Regions from separate parts of the Achromobacter sp. HZ01 genome, predicted to be linked through region 2. Evidence: riboswitches for the same ligand, from Rfam matches in the RefSeq annotation. Region 2 holds a riboswitch; the other holds the start of a gene.

Region 1 (7,060 bases), on a different contig from region 2:
GCCCGCGCGACAGTCCGACGCGGCTGGCGACGTCCTCCACGGCCATCGGCTCGTGGACGTGCTGGCGCATATAGGCGATGGCCGCGCGCAGCCGGCGGTCCAGCGCGGGCGCCGGCGAGACCGGGCGCGGCGCCCGGTCCGGCCCGGCCGACGATTCGATCGCGGCCAGCAGCAGGGCTTCGACCTCGGCGTCGATATCGGCGCCCGGGTGCTGGTGCGGCGCGACGATCTTGTCCAGCAGGCGCCAGCAGCTCTGCCGCACGGCGGCGTCGATGGGCACGCCGGGCGCGTCGAAATGGAACGGGCGGCCGGTGGCGGCGCGCCGTTCGTCCAGCCAGGGCTTGGCGACGTAGAGGACCAGGAAAATCGCCGGGCCCGAACGTTCGAGCAGCCGCGCGTCGTGCGACTCGTAGGGGTTGGCGCCCAGCGCCAGGTTTTCGCTGTAGGGCACCACGGTCTGGCCGACGCGGCCTTGCGCCCGCGAGCCGCCCAGCCACAGGGCGAGCTGCACTTCGGCGTGCGCGTGCGCGATCAGGTCATCGCGCAGTTCCAGCACGACGGCGCGGCCGAACGCGCCTTCGTGCAAGGCATAAGTCTCCTGCATCTCCGTCTCCTGTCTTTTCGTCCTCGCCTTGCGAGCCAGCTGGGCGAGTCCGTTGCGCGGCGGCGGCGCCTGCGGGAATTTTATGGGCGTTTGCGCGCGAATCCGGCGTAGGTGTATTCACCTAGCACAAGATCTGACTCTGCGATAAGTCCGCGCACCCGGCGATAAGCGCGCCGCGGCCGGCGCCTATAAAGTCCTCTGAACCTGCCGGCGCGCCACGGGCCCGCCGCGGGACTGTTCAGGTAGAAGAAGGAGACGGTAGTGCGCATTGCTAGCTTTATATTGAACGGCAGCCAGGAAGTGGGACTGGTGTCCGCCGATGGCGCGACGGTGGCGCCCCTGGCGTTCGACGCGGAACGCAAGCGCCTGGGCGCCCAGGCCGTGATCGACCTGCTGGCCGCGGGCCGCGAACTGCCCGCAACGGGAGCGGCGCTGCCGCTGGCCGAGGCGAGGCTGCTGGCCCCGCTGCCCAGGCCGCGCCGCAACCTGTGGTGCGTGGGACGCAACTACCACGCCCACGCCAAGGAGCTGTCGGCCTCGGTCTTCAAGGACAACGACGCGAATCCCGAGTCCTGGCCCATCGTCTTCACCAAGGTGCCCGAGTGCGTGGTGGGGCCGCGCGACGACGTGCTGCTGCCGGCCGGCGTCTCGTCGCAGATCGACTACGAGGCCGAGCTGGCGGTCGTGATCGGCAAGGGCGGCAAGAACATCCCGCGCGCCCGGGCGCTGGAGCACGTGTTCGGCTATACGGTCGTCAACGACGTCACCGCCCGCGACGTGCAGATGCGCCACCAGCAGTGGGACATGGGGAAATCGTTCGACACGTTCTGCCCCATGGGGCCGTGGATCGCCACCGCCGACGAGTTCGACGGCACGCGCACGCGCGTGCGCTGCTGGGTCAACGGCGAGCTGCGCCAGGACGGACCCACGGAGAACATGATCTTCGACATTCCGTTCCTGATCGAAACGATTTCGCGCGGCATCACGCTGTATCCCGGCGACGTGATCGCGACGGGCACGCCCGCGGGCGTGGGCATGGGCATGCAGCCGCCGCGCTATCTGGCCGCCGGCGACGTGGTGCGCGTGGAGGTCGAGGGTCTGGGCGTCATCGAGAACACGTTTGTCGAGGAGCAAGCATGAGCACGAACTACGTCAACGGTCTGGCGGTGGAAATCGACGGCGAGGGGCCGGCGCTGTTGTGCATACACGGCCTGGGCGGCTCTTCCAACACCTGGACGCCGGTGATGGGCGCGTTCGAGGGCTTGCGCGTCATCCGTCCGGACCTGCCGGGCAGCGCGCGCTCGCCGCTGGGTTCGCAGCCCTTGTCCATCCAGACCTACGTGGACGCGCTGGCCGGCATGCTGGCGGAACTGAAGATCGATACGCTGCACATCGCCGCGCATTCCCTGGGCACCATCGTGGCCCAGCATTTCGCCGTGGCGCACCCCGGCCGGGTCAGGTCGCTGGCCCTGTTCGGGCCGCTGGCCGCGCCGCCCGACGCCGGACGCGCCGGCATCCGCGCGCGCGCCGAGCTGGCGCGCGGCGGCGACGCGGCCATGCAGGAGATCGCGGACGCCATCGTCAAGGGCGCGACCAGCGCCCGGACCAGGCAGGATCAGCCCGCGGTTCTGGCGCTGGTGCGCGAAAGCGTGATGCGCCAGCCGCCGGAAGGCTATGCGCAAAGCTGCGAGGCGCTGGCCGGCGCGCAGCCCGCCGCCGTGGAATCGCTGGACGTGCCGGCGCTGCTGGTGACCGGCGACCAGGACGGCGTGGCGCCGCCGGCCAACGTCGAGGCGCTGGCCGGCCGCATCGCGGCAAGCCGTTACGTGGTGTTCGGCGATTGCGGACACTGGACGACCTATGAACAGCCCCAGGCCTGCGTGCAGGCCCTGCGGGAGTTCTACGCGGCGCAGCGTTAGCCGCTCTTTTCCTGGCGTTTCAACATAAGAAAGCCGGCCCGCGGCGCGGGCCGGAGGAGACTTGTCATGTCCAGAATTGCCATTACCAATGTCGCCATCTTCGATGGCAGCGGCGAAGCCGTGTTCAAGGGCGAGGTGCTGATCGACGGCGCGCGCATCGCCGAGGTCGCGCGCGCGCCGCGGCAGGTGAGCCGCGATGGCGCGCGCGTCATCGACGGCCGCGGCCGCTTCCTGATGCCCGGGATGACCGAGGCGCACACGCATTTCTCGTGGAACGACCAGCCCTCGCTCGCCGCCATCCAGTTCATGCCGCCGGAGGAACACATACTCTGGTGCGTGCGCGTGGCCAAGCGCTATCTGGAGATGGGCTGGACCTCGGCCGTCGGCGCGGCGGCCGCCAAGCCGCGCCTGGACGTGGTGCTGCGCAACGCGATCGACGCGGGGGAATGCCCCGGCCCCCGCTACCTGGCGGGCAGCCAGGAGATCACCACGATCGGCGCGCTGGGCGACAACACGCTGCCGCACATGCCGTTCGATGAACTCAGCTTCGGCAGCGTCTGCAGCGGCCCCGAAGAGATCCGGCGGTCGGCGCGCACCTTCATCAAGTACGGCGTCGACCACCTGAAGATCAATCTGTCGGGCGAGTACATCGCCGGGCTGCCGGCCGAAATGTCGCCGTTCTCGGAAGAGGAGATCGCCATGCTGGCGGCCGAGGCCAAGCGTTTCGGCAAGCGCGTGGCGGCGCACGCGCGTTCGAGCGAATCGGTCAAGCAATGCGTGCGGCACGGCATCGAGATGATCTATCACGCCAGCTTCGCCGACGAAGAGGCGCTCGACATGCTGGAAGCCAACAAGGACAGGCACTTCGTGGCGCCGGGCATCGGCTGGCTGGTTCGCACCGCCTTCCATGCTTCCGACTACGGCATCACGCCCGCCGCCGCCGAGCAGATGGGCTACAAGCGCGAACTGGAGATCGCCGCCGAATCGCTGCGCAAGATGCACCGGCGCGGCATACGCATCCTGCCTGGCGGAGACTATGGCTTCGCCTGGATGCCGCACGGAACCAACGCCTCCGATCTCCAGTATTTCGTGGATTATGTCGGCATGACGCCCACCGAGGCGCTGGTGTCGGCCACCCGGCTGGGCGGGGAGATCATGCAGCGGCCGCACGAACTCGGCATGCTGCGTCCCGGCTATCTGGCGGACGTGGTCATGGTCGACGGCAATCCGCTGGAGGACCTGTCGCTGCTGATCGACCCGGACCGCATCAGCCTGGTGATGAAGGACGGGCGGATCTGCAAGAACGCCTGCCCGCCGGGCGCGGAAGGCGCGCCGCCGCGCGCCGTCGAGCAGGACAGCAGGGAAGCGGTCGCGGCGCATTGAGCGCCGCAGGGCTCAGGCCCGGCCCATGCCCGCCTGGACGCTGGCCGCCAGCATCTGGGCGGTCGCGGCCGACAGCGTCCATCCCAGGTGGCCGTGGCCGGTGTTGTAGAACACCCCCGGCCGCTTGCCGGGGCCGACCCTGGGCATCATGTTCGGCGTCATCGGGCGCAGCCCGCACCACGGCACCACGCGCGCGGTGCGCACGCCGGGGAAGTGGCGGCGGGTCCAGTCCACCAGCGGCTGCACGCGTTCGGCGCGGATGTCCAGGTTGAAACCGTTGAATTCCGCCGTGCCGGCCACGCGGAAGCGGTCGCCCAGGCGGCTGGTGACGATCTTGGCGGCCTCGTCCAGCAGGCTCACGCAGGGCGCGGCGGCGCGGCTGGCCTCGTCGTCCAGGTGCACGCTGATCGAATAGCCCTTGACCGGATAGATGTTGAGCGAGTCTCCGAGCTGCCGCGCGAACTGGCGGCTGGCCGCGCCGGCGCAGATCACCACGGCGTCGGCCGATTCCTGCCGGGCCGGCAGCGCGCCTGCCGCCAGGTCCAGACGGTAGGCGCCGCCCTCGTGCGCGATGGCGGTGATGTCGGCGTCCTGCACGAACCGCACGCCGCGGCGCTGGCAGGCGCGGGCCAGGCCGCTGGTGAACTTGTGGATGTCGCCGGTGGCGTCCGACGGCGTGTAGAAGCCGGCGTGGCAGGCGGTCTGCAGGGCCGGCTCGATGCGGCGCGCTTCTTCCGCGGTCACCTCGTAGCGCTCCAGCCCGCCTTGCCGCAGCAGCGCGTTGGCGCGGCGCGCGGTGTCGAAGCTGGCCGCGTCGTGGTAGATATGCAGGATGCCGCGGCGCTCCAGGTCGAAATCGATGCCTTCTTCTTCGGCCATGGCGTAAAGGTGCTGGCGCGCCTCGATGGCCAGGCGGGTGGTCTCGATGGTGTTCTGGCGATAGTTGCGGATCTGCCCGATGAACTGGGCCAGCCAGGAATACTTGTGCCAGCCCGGACGCGGATTGAGCAGCAGCGGGGCGTCGTGGCGGCCCAGCCAGCGCAGGCCTTTCATGATGGTGGACACGCTGTTCCAGACCTCGGCGTTGCTGGCCGACAGCTGGCCGCCGTTGGCGTAGGAAGTCTCCATGGCGGGGTAGCGCTGGCGGTCGTAGACGGTGACGTCGAATCCCAGCTTGTTCAGGGCATGGGCGGACGTGACGCCGGTGATGCCGGCGCCGATGATGGCGATGCGGGGCATGGTCGCTCCAAGGGTAGGGTGGCCGCGGCCACCCGGCCGCAGCACCCCATCTGTCTTGGTACCTGAGAGTTTCACGCGCCGCGCGGAAGGCGGCGGGTTCCCCTTCGGTGGGCGCGCGCGGCGCCGCTCTCCAGATTGTCTAGACCGCGCAGTCCTGGTTGCCTGAGAGTTTCCGGGGCGGTTGCTCCGTCGGCGCCTGCCGCGGCGGGCAGGTCTCTTCTGCGAGGTTTTGGATCGACGCGGGCAGAATAGCCAAAATCCGGCGGCGTGGGACCAGGGGTTAGTCCCAGTAGCCGTTCGTTTTGTCCCTGTTATATCGCCTGTTACCTCTCTGTTGAACTGTTCATTCCTGGTAAAGGCTTGAGGCGGGGGGATGCGCTATAACCGACGTTCACGCATCACACTGCCGCAAGCCGCCGGCTCGCGGACGCCCATACATGCCTCGTATCACCCGCCGTTCGTCCCTGATCCTGCTCGCCGCCCTGACGGGCGCCGTGGCCGGATGCTCCTCCCCCAAGCCCGCGTATGAGAAGGAGGACTTCACCCAGAACGACACCTACTCGCGCAGCGTCGCCGCCAGCAGCGCGGCCGCCTGCGACGCGGGCCGGCGCGCCTTGCTGAGCCAGGGCTACCTGATCGACCGCTTCGAGTCGGCGCGCGTGACCGGGCACAAGAATTTCCAGGCCGAGGACGGCCAGCATACGCAGATCAGCTTCAATATCGAATGCGCCGCCGATGGCGCGTCGAACGAGCGCTCGACGGTGTTCGCCACCGCGGTGCAGGACCGTTATTCGATCAAGCGCACCGCCAATTCGGCCAGCGTGGGCGTGAGCGTGCTGGGCCAGGTGTCCATGCCGTTCGGCGCCAGCGACGATTCGCTGGTCAAGACCGCCAGCCAGACGGTGGCGCGGCCCAAGTTCTACGACGGATTTTTCCAGCTGTTGCAGCGCTTCCTGCCGGACGCGCAGGCCGCTTCGGCGCCGCAACCGGCGCCGGCCGGACGCGGCAAGACGCCGCCCAAGCCCGCGCCGGCCGAGCCCGCGGTGTCGCCGGATGCGCCGGCCGACACCTTGAACCCGGCGGCCGCCAGCGATACGCCGGCCGCCAATGGCAAGGCCGCGCCCGCGGATGGCAAGACCGGCGCGCCCGCGGACAGCAAGGCGGCCGCGCCTTCGGACAGCAAGGCGGCGCCGGCGGGCAGCCCGCCGCCGGCAGGCGCCGACGCCGCCAAGTAAGGCCGCTCCGGGCCGCCGCTTTGCCGTAGCGCAAATTGCCGTTGCAAGCCGGTTCGCCGCGGCGCGCGCCTGCGGCGATAATGCCGGCCATGACATACCAACTCCTGAAAATGCTCCACGTGGCGGCCGTGGTCGCCTGGCTGGGCGGCTCGCTGTTCGTGTCGCTGTTCCTGCTGTCCTCGCAACCCCAGGAAGGCGGCCAAGCCCCGAAAGAAAGCAGGATGCTCGGCGCGCTGCGCCGCTGGACCCTGTACGTGACCACGCCGGCCATGGTGCTGGCCTGGCTGGTCGGCCTGCACCTGGCCGTGACCTTCGGCTGGTTCATCATGAACTGGATCTGGGTGAAGATCGCCATCGCGCTGGCGCTGTCGGCGCTGCTGGGCGTCCAGAGCAAGGCCTTGCGCCGCATGGCCGGCGGCGGCGCGCAGCGTCCGCCGCTGATCGATTGGTACGCGCCGTTCACCGTGGTCGCGGCTTCCGCGATCGTCGCGCTGGTGGTCGTCAAGCCGTTCTGAACGCTGTCGGCGCGCCGCGCGCATATGCCGCGCGGCCATAACCAAACGCCCCGGCCATAAGCACCGAACGAAGTCTTCGTTCGCGCCGGGCGTGTCCGTCCCTAGAATCGTTTCTCTCATAACCGCTTAGAGGCGATTCCAAAATGACTCCCCGTATTTTCAAGA
Region 2 (7,060 bases):
ACCGCCTGGTGTCCGAAGGCATCGGCAACCGCGACGAATGGATCCTGGAGTCCAACGACCACTGGCACGGCTTCGGCGACCTGGCCGAAGGCTTCAACATGCTGGACCCGATCAAGGCCACGGTCATCACCCCGGGCCTGGACATGTCCGGCAGCTTCGGCGAAACCGGCATCCCGGCCGCCCTGGTCTCCAAGTACCTGACCGAGCACGGCGTGGTGGTCGAGAAGACCGGCCTGTATTCGTTCTTCATCCTGTTCACCATCGGCATCACCAAGGGCCGCTGGAACACGCTGCTGACCGCCCTGCAGCAGTTCAAGGACGACTACGACCGCAATCAGCCGCTGTGGCGCATCCTGCCGGAATTCTGCCGCGACCATCGCCGCTACGAGCGCATGGGCCTGCGCGACCTGTGCCAGCAGATCCACGAGGCCTACCGCGAGCGCGACGTGGCCCGCCTGACCACCGAGATGTACCTGAGCGATATGGTTCCGGCGCTCAAGCCCTCGGACGCGTTCGCCCGCATGGCGCACCGCGAGGTCGAGCGCGTCGAGATCGACAAGCTGGAAGGCCGCGTCACCGGCGTGCTGCTGACGCCGTACCCGCCGGGCATCCCGCTGCTGATCCCGGGCGAGCGCTTCAACCGCACCATCGTCCAGTACCTGCAGTTCGCGCGCGAGTTCAACGAACGCTTCCCCGGCTTCGAGACCTACATCCACGGCCTGGCCGACGAAGTGGGCGAGGACGGCGAGAAGCGCTACTACGTCGACTGCCTGAAGGAAGAGTGACGGGTCGCGCGTGTCGATGTTCGATGTAGCCGTGATCGGCGCCGGCGCCGCCGGCATGATGTGCGCAGCGGTGGCCGGCCAGCGCGGCCTGCGCGTGGTGCTGGTCGACCACGCGCAGCGCCTGGCCGAAAAAATCCGCATCTCCGGCGGCGGACGCTGCAACTTCACCAACATCGGCGCCGGGCCGGCCAACTTCCTGTCCGAGAACCCGCATTTCTGCCGCTCGGCCCTGGCGGGCTACACGCCGCAGGACTTCCTGGCGCTGCTCAAGCGTCACCGCATCGCCTGGCACGAGAAGCACCGCGGCCAGCTGTTCTGCGACGATTCCAGCGAATCCATCATCGACATGCTGCGCGCCGAATGCGACGCCGGCTCGGTGCAGTGGCGCATGAACTGTCCGGTGGCCGAGATCGGCCACGGCGAACAGGGCTACACGCTGCACACCGGCCAGGGAACGATCCGCGCGGCCAAGCTGGTGGTGGCCACCGGCGGCATGGCGATTCCGCAGCTGGGCGCCACCGACTTCGGCCTGAAGATCGCGCGCCAGTTCGGCCTGAAAGTGGTCGAGCCGCGGCCCGCCCTGGTGCCGCTGACCTTCGATGCCGCGCAATGGCAGCCGCTGTCGGAGTTGTCCGGCGTGGCGCTGGAAGTCGGCCTGCACACGGGGCAGGGCAAGGCGCGCGGCGAATTCCTGGAAGACCTGCTGTTCACCCATCGCGGCCTGTCGGGGCCGGCCATCCTGCAGATATCCAGTTTCTGGAAGCCGGGCGAACCCATCGTGGTGGACCTGGCGCCGGGCCGCGACCTGGCCGCGGAGCTGCTGGCCTCGAAGTCCGGCAACCGCCAGCAGCTGCACACCGTGCTGGGCGGGCTGTGGCCCAAGCGCCTGGCCGACCGCTGGCTGCACCTGGCCGAGCAGGCCGGCAAGCCCGGGCTGGCGGCGCTGCGCCTGGCCGACGCGCCCGACAAGACCCTGCGCGCGCTGGCCCAGGACATCCACCAATGGACGCTGGTGCCCAGCGGCACGGCCGGCTACAAGAAGGCCGAAGTCATGCGCGGCGGCGTGGACACGCGCGGCCTGGACCAGAAATCCATGCAGGCCAAGGCCGTGCCCGGCCTTTATTTCATCGGCGAAACCGTGGACGTCACGGGCTGGCTGGGCGGCTACAACTTCCAGTGGGCCTGGGCCTCGGGCGTGGCCTGCGGGCGCGCGCTGTAGGGCGGCGGCGCCGATAGCGCGCGGCTATGGCCGGGATGGAAATATCGGCGTTGCGACGTTAAATAAAAATAAATATCATTTGTATTTCAAGGATTGAGTTCGCCCGTCCTATTTTGGGCGCGGCACCCACGGAGATACACATGGCCTACACACTGCCCCCCTTGCCGTACGCCTACGACGCGCTGGAGCCGCACATCGACGCGATGACGATGGAGATCCACTACAGCAAGCATCACCAGACCTACGTCAACAGCCTGAACGCCGCGCTGGAAGGGGCGGGCATCGCCGCCGACGAGCCGGTCGAAGCGCTGGTGGCGCGCCTGGAGCAGCTGCCCGAGGCCGTGCGCGGCGCGGTGCGCAACCACGGCGGCGGCCACGCCAACCACAGCCTGTTCTGGGCCGTGATGTCGCCGGCCGGCGGCGGCGCGCCCGACGGCGCGCTGGCCGCCGCCATCGCGTCCGAGCTGGGCGGCATGGACGCGTTCCGCGAGGCGTTCACCAAGGCCGCGCTGACCCGTTTCGGCAGCGGCTGGGCCTGGCTCTCGGTCACGCCCGAGGGCCGGCTGACGGTCGAGAGCAGCGCCAACCAGGACAGCCCGCTGATGCACGGCAATACGCCCATCCTGGGGCTGGACGTCTGGGAGCATGCCTATTACCTGAAGTACCAGAACCGCAGGCCGGAATACATCGCGGCCTTCTACAATGTCGTCAACTGGCCTGAAGTGGCGCGCCGCTACGCCGCGGCGCAGCGCTGAACGCGACTCTCTGAAGGAGGGCAGCGCCGTATGAATACCTTCAGCCGCCATCGTGTGCGGCCCGCCGCCACCAGCATCAGCGTCTGGACGCTGGCCGTGCTGGTTTCCTGCCTGGCCCTGCACCAGTTGTGGGCGTACCTGGACGTGCGCGCGCCGCACGTGGCCGACGCCCTGCTGGGCGGGCTGGTGGCGGCCGCCGCGACGGCGCTAGGCACCGTGCCCATCCTGTTCGCCCGCAGCATCCCGCAGAAACTGCAGGACAGCATGTTCGGCTTCGGCGCCGGCGTGATGCTGGCGGCCAGCGCCTTCTCGCTGGTGGCGCCCGGCATCGCCGCGGCGCGCGGGCTGGGCTACGGCCCCTGGGGGGCGGGGCTTACGGTGGCGGGCGCCGTGCTGCTGGGGGCCGCGGTGCTGCTGCTCATGGACCGCACGCTGCCGCACGAGCATTTCATCAAGGGACGCGAAGGCATCGAGGCGCACCGGCTGCGCCGCACCTGGCTGTTCGTGTTCGCCATCACGCTGCACAACCTGCCCGAAGGCCTGGCCATCGGCGTGGGCTACGCCGGCAACGATCCCTTGCGCGGCACCGCGCTGGCCACCGGCATCGCGATCCAGGACATCCCCGAGGGGCTGGTGGTGGCCGTGGCGCTGCTGGCCGCGGGCTATCCGCGGGCCTTCGCGGCGGCGCTGGGCATGCTGTCGGGCATGGTCGAGCCCCTGGGCGCGGTGCTGGGCGCGGCCGTGGTCGGCTGGTCGGCGCCGATGCTGCCCTGGGGCCTGGGCTTCGCCGCCGGCGCCATGCTGTTCGTCATCAGCCACGAGATCATCCCCGAGTCGCACCGCAAGGGGCACGAGGTCTACGCCACCTGCGGGCTGATGCTGGGCTTCGTGCTGATGATGCTGCTGGATACCGCGTTGGGTTAGCACGGGCCGCGGTTCCCATTCCCTGCCGATGGCTTTCGTTGTATGCTTTCGCCGCTGTCACGCATGTTGCGGGAGAGAGCGGCCTGTCCATCCGGCCGCCGCCGAAGGCGCAATTCGCCCGGAATCGCTCAGGTAACCCATACCGCCCATGCTTGCCCCGTCCCGGTTTATCACCGCGTGGACACGGCAAAACAGTACTCTGGAGAGACCTGGCGCCGCCCCTGAAACAAGGGACATGTCGAGCAGCCCAGGCGCCGAAGGTGCAAACCCGCCTAGCGGGGCAACTCTCAGGCAAAAGGACAGAGGGGCGGAAGATTCAGCCGTAGTGCAGGGCGCAGCCCGCCTGGCACCACCGGCATTCCGTAACCCTGGCAACCAAGCCGCCCCGGAGTTTCCGCGCATGTCCGCAACCCTCAAACGCACCCCGCTAGCCGAAGAACACGTCGCCGCCGGCGCCCGAATGGTCGATTTCGGCGGCTGGGACATGCCGCTGGCCTACGGCTCGCAACTGGAAGAGCACCACGCCGTGCGCCAGGACGCGGGCATGTTCGACGTCTCGCACATGCTGAACGTGGACATCGCCGGCCCGGACGCGTTCGCCTTCCTGCAGCGCCTGGTCGCCAACGACGTGGCCAAGCTGACCGTGCCCGGCAAGGCGCTGTACAGCTGCATGCTGAACCCGCAGGGCGGCGTGATCGACGATCTCATCATCTATTTCTTCGCTGCCGACGAATGGCGTGTGGTGGTCAACGCCGGCACCGCCGACAAGGACATCGCCTGGATGCAGCGCGTCAAGCAGGCCGGCGGTTTCGACGTGGCCATCACGGCCCGCCGCGACCTCGCCATGGTGGCCGTGCAGGGCCCCAACGCCCGCGCCAAGGTGTGGGCCGCGCGCCCGGCCTGGCAGGCCGCCACCGAGCCGCTGACCCCGTTCGTGGCCGCCGTGGTCGGCGACGACACGCTGGTGGCCCGCACCGGCTACACCGGCGAGGACGGCTTCGAAATCGTGCTGCCCGCCACCGAAGTGGTGCAGCTGTGGCGCGACCTGGCCGCCCAGGGCGTGCGTCCCTGCGGCCTGGGCGCGCGCGATACGCTGCGCCTGGAAGCCGGCATGAACCTCTACGGCCAGGACATGGACGAACTGATCCAGCCGAACCAGGCCGGCCTGACCTGGACGGTGTCGCTGAAGGACGCCGAGCGCCGCTTCATCGGCCGCGAGGCGCTGGAACAGTTCGCCACCCCGGCCGCCTTCCTCGGCCTGAAGCTGCAGGAACGCGGTGTCATGCGCGCGCACATGGCCGTGCGCACCAAGGACGGCATGGGCGAGCTGACCAGCGGCACCATGTCGCCCACGCTGGGCGTGTCCATCGGTTTCGCCCGCCTGCCGCAGAGCGTCAAGCCCGGCGACACGGTCGAGGTCGATATCCGCGGCAAATGGGTGCCCGCCCTGGCCTGCAAATTGCCCTTCGTGCGTAACGGCAAGGCCGTCGAACACTCGTAAACTCGAAGCTTCGCGCGGGACGCCATGGCCGCCCGCGCGAGGCGCGCAACACCATTCATCTACCCGTATTCCCAGGAGCTCCCATGAGTCTGCCCACCGATCGCAAGTACACCGAGTCCCATGAATGGGTCAAAGCCGAGGGCGACGTGTTCGTCGTCGGCATCACCGATACCGCCCAGGACCAGCTGGGCGACCTGGTTTTCGTCGGCGACGTGAAGGTCGGCGCCCAGCTGAAGGCCGGCGAGACCGCCGGCGTGGTCGAGTCGGTCAAGGCCGCCTCCGACATCTACGCGCCCGTGGCCGGCGAAATCGTCGCGTTCAACGAAGAACTCGAAAACAACCCCAACCTGATCAACGAATCCGCCTTCACCGCCTGGATCTTCAAGATCAAGCCGGTCAACGCCGCCGACGCCGACAAGCTGCTGGACGCCGCCGGCTACGAAGCCGTCGCCAACGGCTAAGCCGGTTCTTGCGCGGGAGGTCCGTCCGCCCGCGCAAGCCGCCATCGCGTCCGTCCCCGCCATCCCGAGATCTCCCCCCATGTCGCGCGCCCTAGACACCCATACCGACTTCATTCCCCGCCACATCGGCCCTTCCGACGCCGACCAGGCCGCCATGCTCGCCGTCATCGGCAGCCCCAGCCTGGACGCCCTGATCGACGAAGTCGTGCCGCCCAAGATCCGCAGCCAGGCCCCGCTGGCGCTGCCGCAGTCGCGCAGCGAAACCGACGTGCTGGCCGAGCTCAAGCAGATCGCCGGCCGCAACCAGGTCTACCGCAGCTACATCGGCCAGGGGTACTACGGCACCCATACGCCCAACGTGGTGCTGCGCAACATCCTCGAGAATCCCGCCTGGTACACGGCCTACACGCCGTACCAGCCCGAAATCTCGCAGGGCCGCCTCGAAGCCCTGCTGAACTACCAGACCATGGTCGCCGACCTGACCGGGCTGGACATCTCCAACGCCTCGCTGCTGGACGAAGGCACGGCCGCGGCCGAAGCCATGACCCTGGCGCGCCGCAGCGCCAAGTCCAAGAGCCAGGTGTTCTTCGTCTCGCGCCATGTGCACCCCCAGACCCTCGAAGTCGTGCGCACGCGCGCCGAGGGCCTGGACATCGAACTGGCCGTGGGCGACGAGGCCGAAGGCCTGCCCGAGTGCTTCGGCGTGCTGCTGCAGTACCCGCACAGCACCGGCTCGGTGGCCGACTACCGCAAACTGGCCGAGGCCGCGCACGCGCAGGGCGCGATCGTGGCCGTGGCCACCGACCTGCTGGCGCTGGCCCTGCTGGTCGCGCCGGGCGAGTGGGGCGCGGACATCGCCATCGGTTCGGCCCAGCGCTTCGGCGTGCCGTTCGGCTTCGGCGGCCCGCATGCCGGCTTCATGGCCTGCAAGGACGCCTTCAAGCGCAACATGGCCGGCCGCCTGGTCGGCGTGTCCAAGGACGCGCAGGGCAACCCGGCGATGCGCCTGGCGCTGCAGACGCGCGAACAGCACATTCGCCGCGAGAAAGCCACTTCCAACATCTGCACCGCGCAGGTGCTGCTGGCCGTGATGGCCGGCATGTACGCCGTCTGGCACGGCCCGGCCGGCATCCGCCGCATCGCCGAGCGCGTGCAGCGCAGCACCGCCATCCTGCGCGCCGAGCTCGTCAAGCTGGGCGTGAAGGTCGCCAACGATACCTTCTTCGACACGCTGCTGCTCGAAACCGGCGCGGCCACGCCCGCCATCGTGACGGCGGCCGACTGCGCCCGCATCAACCTGCGCCGCGTCGACGGCGCGCGCCTGGCCGTGTCGCTGGATGAAACCGTGACCGCCGCCGACCTGCAGGCGCTGGTCAACGTCTTCGCCGCCGGCCTGCAGCGCGACGACGTCGAAC

The links. A riboswitch is a leader RNA that binds a small molecule or an ion and turns the genes downstream of it on or off. The one in region 2 is predicted to bind glycine.
Region 1: another riboswitch for glycine. It lies ahead of A6B37_RS01525 (D-amino acid dehydrogenase); the one in region 2 lies ahead of gcvT (glycine cleavage system aminomethyltransferase GcvT).

What each region holds. Positions count from the first base shown of each region.
Region 1 covers NZ_LWKV01000001.1:327,863-334,922, forward strand. The annotation lists gene A6B37_RS01505 (AraC family transcriptional regulator) at 1-604, opposite strand, end outside; gene A6B37_RS01510 (fumarylacetoacetate hydrolase family protein) at 866-1,744, shown strand; gene A6B37_RS01515 (alpha/beta fold hydrolase) at 1,741-2,523, shown strand; gene A6B37_RS01520 (amidohydrolase family protein) at 2,590-3,906, shown strand; gene A6B37_RS01525 (D-amino acid dehydrogenase) at 3,919-5,145, opposite strand; glycine riboswitch at 5,192-5,283, opposite strand; glycine riboswitch at 5,285-5,377, opposite strand; gene A6B37_RS01530 (DUF2242 domain-containing protein) at 5,583-6,380, shown strand; gene A6B37_RS01535 (CopD family protein) at 6,470-6,895, shown strand; gene A6B37_RS01540 (MetQ/NlpA family lipoprotein) at 7,039-7,060, shown strand, end outside.
Region 2 covers NZ_LWKV01000002.1:636,269-643,328, reverse strand. The annotation lists gene A6B37_RS12065 (arginine/lysine/ornithine decarboxylase) at 1-785, shown strand, start outside; gene A6B37_RS12060 (NAD(P)/FAD-dependent oxidoreductase) at 802-2,004, shown strand; gene A6B37_RS12055 (superoxide dismutase) at 2,145-2,759, shown strand; gene A6B37_RS12050 (ZIP family metal transporter) at 2,790-3,683, shown strand; glycine riboswitch at 3,743-3,838, shown strand; glycine riboswitch at 3,873-3,996, shown strand; gene gcvT (glycine cleavage system aminomethyltransferase GcvT) at 4,084-5,184, shown strand; gene gcvH (glycine cleavage system protein GcvH) at 5,268-5,645, shown strand; gene gcvP (aminomethyl-transferring glycine dehydrogenase) at 5,725-7,060, shown strand, end outside.